3 regions of the Pseudomonas sp. S3_A03 genome follow, and region 2 is predicted to be linked to each of the others. Evidence: predicted binding sites of a transcription regulator. Region 2 holds the regulator's gene; each other region holds the start of a gene.
What was found. Region 2 encodes FliA, which starts transcription of late flagellar genes. Its sites were predicted from a motif close to CTAAAGTTTNNNNNNNNNNNGCCGNTAA; they were not measured.
Positions count from the first base shown of each region.

Region 1: the regulator FliA is predicted to act here: its motif matches at 1,592-1,619, upstream of AB4O25_RS24185 (flagellar protein MotY).
Region 3: the regulator FliA is predicted to act here: its motif matches at 1,461-1,488, upstream of flgM (flagellar biosynthesis anti-sigma factor FlgM).

Region 1 covers NZ_CP162753.1:5,284,096-5,287,352, forward strand. Annotated here, with positions in the region: gene rnt (ribonuclease T) at 1-483, opposite strand, end outside; gene pyrC (dihydroorotase) at 480-1,526, opposite strand; gene AB4O25_RS24185 (flagellar protein MotY) at 1,683-2,591, shown strand; gene AB4O25_RS24190 (argininosuccinate synthase) at 2,745-3,257, shown strand, end outside.
Region 2 covers NZ_CP162753.1:2,307,927-2,311,183, forward strand. Annotated here, with positions in the region: gene AB4O25_RS10365 (chemotaxis protein CheA) at 1-30, opposite strand, end outside; gene AB4O25_RS10370 (protein phosphatase CheZ) at 42-830, opposite strand; gene AB4O25_RS10375 (chemotaxis response regulator CheY) at 849-1,223, opposite strand; gene fliA (RNA polymerase sigma factor FliA) at 1,393-2,133, opposite strand; gene fleN (flagellar synthesis regulator FleN) at 2,130-2,963, opposite strand; gene flhF (flagellar biosynthesis protein FlhF) at 3,068-3,257, opposite strand, start outside.
Region 3 covers NZ_CP162753.1:2,637,986-2,641,242, reverse strand. Annotated here, with positions in the region: gene AB4O25_RS11935 (flagellar brake protein) at 1-493, opposite strand, end outside; gene AB4O25_RS11930 (flagella synthesis protein FlgN) at 590-1,060, opposite strand; gene flgM (flagellar biosynthesis anti-sigma factor FlgM) at 1,109-1,423, opposite strand; gene flgA (flagellar basal body P-ring formation chaperone FlgA) at 1,565-2,329, opposite strand; gene AB4O25_RS11915 (chemotaxis protein CheV) at 2,420-3,257, shown strand, end outside.

The DNA of each region.
Region 1 (3,257 bases), 3.0 Mb from region 2:
GAAGCTGGAGAATGGGTGGAACGGGTTACGCTTCATGTCCAGGCGCGCCACGGCGGCATTCAGGAAACCCAGGTCGAAGCTGCTGTTATGCCCGACCAGGATCGCGCGCTTGCAGCCGTTGGCCTTCAGCGCCTTGCGCACGCCACGGAAGATATCGGCCAGGGCCGTTTCTTCACTTACCGCCATGCGCAGTGGGTGATCGAGCTTGATGCCGGTGAATTCCAGGGCTGCGGCTTCGATGTTCGCGCCTTCGAACGGCTCGACGCGGAAGAAGTGGGTGTGTTCTGGGTACACAAAGCCCTGTTCATCCATGCCGATAGTGGTGGCGGCAATTTCCAGCAGGGCGTCGGTGGCGCAATTGAACCCACCGGTTTCTACGTCAATAACGACCGGCAGGTAGCCGCGAAAACGTTCGGCCATCGGGTGGCGCGAGCCGCCGCCGCCGCCGTGTTCCTGGTCGTCGTCGTAATGGTCTTCACTCACTTGGTTTCCTCCAGCAGGCGCCAGCGCAGTGTTTCACCGGCGCGCAGCGGGATAACGGTCAGCTCGCCAAAGGGCAGGCTGGCAGGGGCGGTCCAGTCTTCACGGACCAGGGTAATGCGGTCGGTATTCGCCGGCAGGCCATAGAACTTCGGGCCGTTGAGGCTGGCGAAACCTTCGAGTTTGTCCAGTGCATTGCGTTGTTCGAACGCTTCGGCGTACAGCTCGATGGCGGCGTACGCGGTGTAGCAACCGGCACAGCCGCACGCGGCTTCCTTGGCGTGTTGAGCGTGGGGCGCGGAGTCGGTGCCGAGGAAGAACTTCGGATTGCCGCTGGTCGCGGCATCCAGCAAGGCCACTTGGTGGGTGTTGCGCTTGAGGATCGGCAGGCAATAGAAATGCGGCCGAATCCCGCCCACCAGCATGTGGTTGCGGTTGTAGAGCAGGTGGTGCGCGGTGATGGTCGCGCCGACGTTGGCCGAAGCCTCGGTGACGAATTGCACGGCATCGGCGGTGGTGATGTGCTCGAACACCACCTTCAAGGTCGGGAACAGCTCGACCACACGGCGCATATGCTCGTCGATGAAGACCTTCTCGCGGTCGAACACGTCCACGTCGCCACGGGTAACTTCACCGTGGATCAGCAGCGGCATGCCCACTTCAGCCATGGCTTCGATGGCCGGCAGGATTTTATCGATGCTGGTTACGCCGGAGTCGGAGTTGGTGGTCGCGCCGGCCGGGTACAGCTTGGCGGCGTGCACAAAACCGCTGGCCTTGGCCTGGCGAATTTCTTCGGGCTGGGTGCGATCGGTCAGGTAGAGCACCATCAACGGCTCAAAGCGGCTGCCGGCCGGTCGTGCAGCGAGGATTCGCTGGCGATAGGCGTCGGCTTCAGCGGCATTGCGTACCGGTGGTACCAGGTTAGGCATGATGATGGCGCGGCCAAACGTACGCGCAACATCGGCCACGGTTTGAGGTAACGCAGCACCATCGCGAAGATGAATATGCCAGTCGTCGGGACGCAGCAGGGTCAGGCGGTCGGACATTGGGGATTCCAGGCGGGTCAATCTGGTGGGAATGCTACCGGAAAAGACTCTTGCAGGCACTCGCTATCAAGTTTTGCAGGATGCATCCGATAGCCTTTCGTATGCCTTATCGATGTATGACGCTTTGAAGTGTTGTAGAAACCAGTGGAGCCTCCCGTGCGCCAGCATTATCTAGCCCTGCTCAGTGTGTTCGCCAGCCTGCCTGCGATGGCCCTCACGTTCCAGACACGTCTGGAGAACATTGAGTGGAAGGTGGAAGGCGACAAGTTCGAGTGCCGACTGACCCAGCCGATCACCGACTTCGGTTCGGGTGAGTTCGTACGCCGGGCCGGTGAGCAAGCGACTTTCCGTCTGAAAGCCTATGGCGGCTCGCTGGGCGCCGGGTCGGCCACCCTACTGGCCGCTGCTGCTCCCTGGCAGCCGGGGCGTGGCGACATCAACCTCGGTGCCGTGCGCGCCGGCAGTGGCGATGTGCTTTTTAACAGCTCCCAGGCTCAGGCTGGTCGCCTGTTCAATGGCTTGCTCGAAGGGCGCTCGCCGACTGTTCGGCATTATGCGCGTGAGGGCGGCTACTCGGAAATTCGCCTGTTGCCGGTCAAGTTCAACAAGGCCTACAGCGATTATCAGCTGTGCACCGCCAAGCTGTTGCCGATGAATTACGATCAGGTCAAGCAGACCGAAGTCGGCTTCCCCGGCGGCGGTATCGAATTGGATGCAGCGGCCAAACAGAAATTGTCGGTGATTCTCGAATTCATGAAGGCGGATCCAACCGTCAACCATATCGAGTTGAACGGTCATTCGGACAACAGTGGCAACCGCCTGAGCAATCGCGATGTGTCGCGTCGTCGCGCATTGGCGGTGATGGATTACTTCAAGGCCAACGGCATTCAGGAATCCCAGGTCACCCTGCGTTTCCATGGCGAAAGCTACCCCTTGGTGCCCAACACCAATGCCGCCAACCGGGCCCGCAACCGCCGTGTGAATATTCAGCTTGAGCGGGTAGCGGCTCCGGAGAAACCGGCTCCCCAGGCCAGTGGCCCGAGCAATCCTGCGCACACTTCATAACGGCAGTCATAAGTGTGCTCGTAGCGTGCGACCATCGGTCGCCCGCTCGACATAATCTGTCGCTTTATCTTCATTTGCTGTCGCGCCCCTGTAAATCCACGGTTTTGGTCGGTAGAATCGACGCCTTTCCGTACAACCCCGTGGAGTGATGGCATGGCCGACGTAAACAAGGTCGTTCTCGCGTATTCCGGCGGCCTGGACACTTCGGTGATCCTCAAGTGGCTGCAGGATACTTATAACTGTGAAGTGGTGACCTTCACCGCTGACCTGGGTCAGGGCGAAGAGGTCGAGCCAGCACGTGCCAAGGCGCAAGCCATGGGCGTGAAAGAGATCTACATTGACGACCTGCGCGAAGAGTTCGTCCGCGATTTCGTTTTCCCGATGTTTCGCGCCAACACCGTCTACGAAGGCGAGTACCTGCTGGGTACCTCCATCGCACGTCCGCTGATCGCCAAGCGCCTGATCGAAATCGCCAATGAAACCGGTGCTGACGCTATTTCCCATGGCGCTACCGGTAAGGGTAACGACCAGGTGCGTTTCGAACTGGGCGCCTATGCTCTCAAACCAGGCGTGAAAGTAATTGCACCTTGGCGTGAATGGGACCTGCTGTCCCGTGAAAAATTGATGGATTACGCTGAAAAGCATGCGATCCCGATCGAGCGCCAC
Region 2 (3,257 bases):
AAGGATCTCTTCATCGGCGCCGAAGCTCATGTGGGTGCTCCTTAGAAGCCTAAACTGGATAACAGGTCATCTACGTCATCCTGACCTGACACAACGTCTTCACGTTTATCGGCATGAATCTGCGGACCTTCACCCTTGGCGAGATGTTTTTGTGGATCTTTTTCCGAGAGGATCGCTTCGCGGTCATGTTCAATGCCGGCAAAACGGTCAACCTGGCCTGCCATAAGCACCAATTTGAGCAAGTTGCTTTCCACTTCGGTGACCAACTGGGTCACACGCTTGATCACCTGACCGGTGAGGTCCTGGTAATCCTGGGCCAGCAAAATATCGTTGAGGTTGCTGGAAACCGTGCGGTTTTCCTGCTCGCTGCGCGACAAGAAGCCTTCAACCCGACGTGCCAGCTCACGAAACTCCTCAGCCCCGACTTCCCGGCGCATGAAGCGGCCCCAATCGGCGCTCAGGGCCTGGGCTTCAGTGGCCATGCCGTTGACCAGGGGCGTGGCGTTCTCCACCAGGTCCATGGTGCGGTTGGCCGCCGCCTCAGTCAGCCTGACCACATAGGACAGGCGTTCGGTGGCATCGGTGATCTGTGAGATTTCTTCGGCCTGGGGCATGTGCGGGTCAATCTGGAAATTGACAATCGCACTGTGCAGCTCGCGTGTGAGCTTGCCCACTTCCTGATACAGGCCGCGGTCACGGGTCTGGTTGAGCTCATGGATCAACTGCACCGCGTCGCCGAACTGGCCTTTTTCAAGGCTGTCGACCAACTGGTGAGCATGTTTTTTCAGGGTCGACTCAAAGTCTCCCTGTGACGTTTCGTTATGCTCCATAGCTCCCCCGCGATGGCATCAGCCGTGGATGCGTTCGAAGATTTTTTCGATCTTCTCTTTCAAGGCCAGTGCAGTGAATGGCTTGACCACGTAACCGTTAACACCCGCCTGGGCAGCTTCGATGATCTGCTCACGCTTGGCTTCGGCGGTGACCATCAGCACGGGAAGGCTGCGCAGCTTTTCGTCGGCCCGCACATGACGCAGCAAGTCGATACCGGTCATGCCCGGCATGTTCCAGTCGGTTACCAGAAAGTCGATGCTCCCGCTGTTGAGGATCGGAATCGCCGTAAGGCCATCATCCGCCTCGACCGTGTTTGTGAACCCAAGGTCACGCAACAGGTTTTTTATGATCCGCCGCATCGTTGAGAAGTCATCAACGATGAGGATTTTCATGTTCTTGTCCAATTCGACCTCCAAGCAGTCTTAAACGCGCCCAGCACCTGGACGCGTCATTTCAATCAACAGGCATTACACAAAAAGGACTGCCGGGGGCACCACGGGCCGAACCCGCGAAGATCCATCACCTTCGCGGTATCGCTTTGCAGTGTCCCCACACTGCCTGTCAGCGCGCTCGCCACTCTCCCAAACGCCCCCGCAAGCGAGCGGCGCACTGGCTGTGTAACTGGCTGACTCGCGATTCGCTGACCCCCAGGACCTCACCGATTTCCTTGAGGTTCAGCTCTTCGTCGTAGTACAGCGCCAATACCAGTCGCTCACGCTCAGGCAAATTGGCAATCGCGTCCGCCAACGCACCCTGAAAGCGTTCATCTTCCAGGTCTCGCGCCGGCTCCATATGAGTACTCGCGCCGTCCTCGTGCAGCCCTTCATGTTCACCGTCCTGCAACAGGTCGTCGAAACTGAACAGGCGGCTGCCCAAGGTGTCGTTCAAAATCCCGTAATAATCGTCGAGACTCAATTGGAGTTCGGCCGCAACTTCGTGATCTTTAGCGTCGCGACCGGTTTTTGCTTCAATTGCGCGAATTGCGTCACTGACCATGCGCGTATTGCGGTGTACCGAACGAGGCGCCCAATCACCCTTGCGCACTTCATCGAGCATGGCGCCCCGGATACGGATACCCGCATACGTCTCGAAACTCGCGCCTTTGGTGGCATCGTATTTGGTTGACACTTCGAGCAGGCCAATCATGCCGGCCTGGATCAGGTCTTCGACCTGGACGCTGGCGGGCAGGCGTGCCAGCAGGTGATAGGCGATGCGCTTGACCAGCGGCGCATAACGCTCGATCAACTCGCCCTGACCGTCACGGGCGGACTTCTTGTAGGCGTTATAGCCGTTCGCTGTCATAGCACGGGTCCTGCGCTCGTCTGATGTACCAATCGCTCGACGAAAAACTCCAGATGCCCCCGTGGGTTGGCGGGCAACGGCCAAGTATCGACCTTTTGGGCAATAGCCTTGAACGCCAATGCGCATTTGGAACGAGGGAACGCTTCGTAGACCGCACGCTGCTTTTGCACAGCCTTGCGCACACACTCGTCGTAGGGAACTGCACCGACGTATTGTAAGGCGACATCGAGGAAGCGATCCGTGACCTTGGTCAACTTGGCGAACAGGTTGCGCCCTTCCTGCGGGCTCTGGGCCATGTTGGCCAGTACGCGGAAGCGGTTCATGCCGTAGTCACGGTTAAGTAATTTGATCAGGGCGTAGGCGTCGGTGATCGAGGTGGGTTCATCGCAGACCACCAGCAACACTTCCTGCGCCGCGCGCACGAAGCTGACCACGGATTCGCCGATCCCGGCGGCGGTGTCGATCACCAGCACGTCGAGGTTGTCGCCGATATCGCTGAATGCCTGGATAAGGCCGGCATGCTGCGCCGGGCTCAGGTGCACCATGCTCTGGGTGCCGGAGGCGGCCGGCACGATGCGGATCCCGCCAGGGCCTTGAAGCAGCACATCGCGCAGCTCACAGCGCCCCTCGATCACATCGGCAAGCGTGTGTTTGGGCGTCAACCCCAGCAGAACGTCGACGTTCGCCAGTCCCAGGTCAGCATCCAGCAGCATGACGCGACGGCCAAGTTCTGCCAGGGCCAGGGACAAATTCACTGACACGTTAGTTTTTCCGACGCCACCTTTGCCGCCGGTCACCGCGATCACCTGTACGGGATGCATGCTGCCCATTTTATTTCTTTACCTTGTCTTGCTTAGACGCAGGCTACATGGCTTGGCCGCGTGAATCGCTTGCAGACCATCGATGTAGATACTTTTCACGGTGTTCATCTGACTCAACCGACCCGTTTTGCCGGGTTGTGATAGAGATCGGCGAACATGTCGGCCATCGCTTCCTCGCTAGGCTCGTCTTGCATTTGTACGCTGACGGCGCGGCTGACCAACTGATGACGGCGCGGCAGATGCAGATCATCCGGGATCCGCGGCCCATCGGTCAGGTAAGCCACCGGCAGTTCGTGGCTGATA
Region 3 (3,257 bases), 330 kb from region 2:
TGCAGCCGGTGGCGGAAATATCCAGCAATTTACCGTTGACCGGCGCCTTGAGTTTTTCGCCACCCAGTTCGATGTTGACCAATTGCGCCAGCTTCAACGCGGCACGGAACGCATTTCGACGCTGATGGTAGACCACCTCGTCCGGCAGGCTGCCGGTGTAAATGCGGTGGCCGTCTTTCGCGCTGATAGCCAGGGTGCCCTTGCTTTCCCAGGCAACGCGAACGCCATCGTGGAAGCCTTCGATGCGGAAGGGCTCGCCGCTCTCAAGGTAGCGTTCGCCGTCGCGTGGAATCATTTCGTCCAGTGCCAGCGTGTTGCTGTCACGGTTGACGTCCACCAGATAGCTTTGGAAGCGCTGGCTGCGTTCGTGGAAGGTGATGATCAGCGGGTCATGGCTGTCTTGCAGCATCCGCAAGGTGCCGGCGATTTCCAGAGGCGTGGTGAGCACCTTGGGTGGCTGCGGGGCATCTTCCGCATTAAGGGCGTTGAACACGGTTCTTCCATCTCCAGACAAAATACGACTACACGCAAGAACCGGCATTTTGCCAGCATGTGGCGCGCCTTGGATAGGGCGCACGGTAAACCGATGTCAGGCTTGGCTGCGGGTGCTTGGTTTGACCAGACGCGAGGTGGAACCCTGGGCGTTATACAGCGCCGGCGGCTCTCCGCCGTGAAGTATGCGTAACTGGTTGGCGGTCGTGGCTTGCTGAAGCTGGATCGACTGACCGTTGAGCCGGTTGGCTTCCTGGCACTGGGCGAGCAACTGATTGAGTTCTTTGCTCTGGGACAGCAATTGGTCGCCAACCGAGGAGTGGCTGGCCAACTGCGCCAGGCCGTCATGGTCTGCCGGCAGGCCGAGACTACTGAGGATCTGGCTGCGTTTTTTGCCGTGTTGCTCCAGCAGCACAATCAGCGATTGCTTGCGCGCCAGAATTTCTTCCAGCAGCGGCATATCCCGGCCATAGAGGGCCAGGGATTCTTCTTTGAGCAGCTCGAGCAATTGTTGCGTCGGCGCTAGATCATCAATGATCAGTTGCAGCAAATTTTCGTCGTGATGCATGGCTGGCCTTGGGGTTTAAGCGTCCAAAAGCCCTGCGCAGGCCTTTGCCTAGCGCTCGGCTTCGAAATTAAGCAGCTTGCTGGCTACACGGTTGCTGTCGACTTTATAGCTGCCATCGGCGATTGCCTGTTTCAACTCGGCCACGCGGGCTTTATTGACCACTGGTTGATCGCGCAGCGAGTCAGTGACCTTCTGCAACTGTTGAGCCTCATTGCTCAGGTGTACGGATTCCCCGCTTTGGCTGACGCTGGCCTGTTCTGTCAGCGGCTGGGCCTTGGCTTCGACGCTTTCTTTGGCAGCGCTGGTACGCGTAGCGCCTGACGTCGACGGGGTGTTATTCAAACGGCTGAAATCGATGACCATGATAAAAAAACCTCTGGGTATTTGGACGCTTGCCATGTTTTCGGCCATACCCGGACAAACTTTAGGCGCGAATGACAATAAATCTCCGCACGGTAAACCGCGTGCACAGTGTAGGAAAACCCAGCGTCCTGTACCAGTAATCTATAAAGCGACCTCTACCTGTCCGGGGGCTGTGACCCGCGCTTTGATCACGCGATTGGAATTGAGATTCTTGACTCGAATTTGTTCACTCATGCCGCCGTTGGACAACGCTTCACCGGGCATTTTTACATTCAGCGTACCGCTGCTGGCGGAAATTACCACTTGGTCGCCCTTGCGAATCACTTCGGCCTGTTCCAGGTGGACCAGCGTGATCACCTGATCGGTGACCACTGGTCGGGTCAATCGTTGGCCGACGGCCTGATCCAGGGACGTCAGGTAGCCCTGGCTGATCAGGCTGATGTCGCGTTCGCGTAATACAACGTCCTCAAAACCGATGATGCCGGTGCGTTTCAGTGGTCGGGCCACTACCACAACATCGCGAAACAACTTTACCTGCGCCGGCACAAACACCGTCCAAGGCGAGGCTCCGTCGCAGCGCACCCGTACCGTCACGCGGCCGATGGGCTGGGCCGGGCTTTCAAGGGTCGCTGTCAATTCCTTGTCGCACATCGGCATGCGCAGGCGGGGGTCCAATTGGTTGACTTGGATTTCATAACGCCCCGGTGTCTGTGTGGTTGCCAGATAATCTTCTACAGTGAACTCAAGAAAGCCCTGAGTGACGCCGATAAGGAGATCAGGCAAGGTGACGTTCTCTGCGCGGGCCGTGGTGTTCAGGCTCAAAGCAAGCAACGCCACCGAGGCGCAGAGCAATCTGCGGTAACGTGGGAGTCGAAGGCGTCGGGAAACTGTCGTTTTAATGTCCATGGCCAATAAATAGCAAGGCTCGTGCCGTTTAGTGTTGGGTGCGCGCTGCCGTGTAGGTACAGCCCAAGGTTTTAGCGTAGGAGTAAAGGCATGGCAGGTGTAATGGATTCAGTAAACCAGCGCACACAGCTGGTAGGGCAGAATCGCCTGGAGTTGTTGCTTTTTCGCCTCGATGGCAAGCAACTCTATGGCATCAATGTGTTCAAGGTACGGGAAGTGCTGCAGTGCCCCAAGCTGACGATCATGCCCAAATCCAGCCCGGTGGTGTGTGGCGTGGCCAATATTCGTGGTGCGACCATTCCGATTCTCGACCTAGCCCTGGCCACAGGTTCGGCAGGCTTGCAGGACCGCGAAAGCCCATTCGTGATCATTACCGAATACAACACCAAGACCCAGGGTTTCCTGGTGCGCTCGGTGGAGCGCATCGTCAACATGAACTGGGAAGAGATCCATCCGCCACCCAAGGGCACCGGCCGCGATCACTACCTCACGGCGGTGACGCGGGTCGATAACCAGTTGGTGGAAATCATCGACGTAGAGAAGATCCTCGCCGAAGTGGCGCCGACCTCGGAATCGATTTCGGTCGGTGTGGTTGACGCGGAGACGGCGCACAAGGCGGTCTCGCTGCGGGTGCTCACAGTGGACGACTCCTCGGTGGCGCGTAAGCAGGTGACCCGTTGCCTGCAAACCGTCGGCGTGGACGTGGTGGCGCTCAACGACGGCCGCCAGGCGCTGGACTATCTGCGCAAACTGGTGGATGAGGGTAAGAAGCCGGAAGAAGAATTCTTGATGATGATTTCCGACATCGAGATGCCGGAAATGGATGGCTACACTCTCACGGCCGAAATACGCAGCGATCCACGCATGCAAAAATTGCATATCGTCCTGCATACTTCGTTGTCGGGTGTATTCAATCAGGCGATGGTCA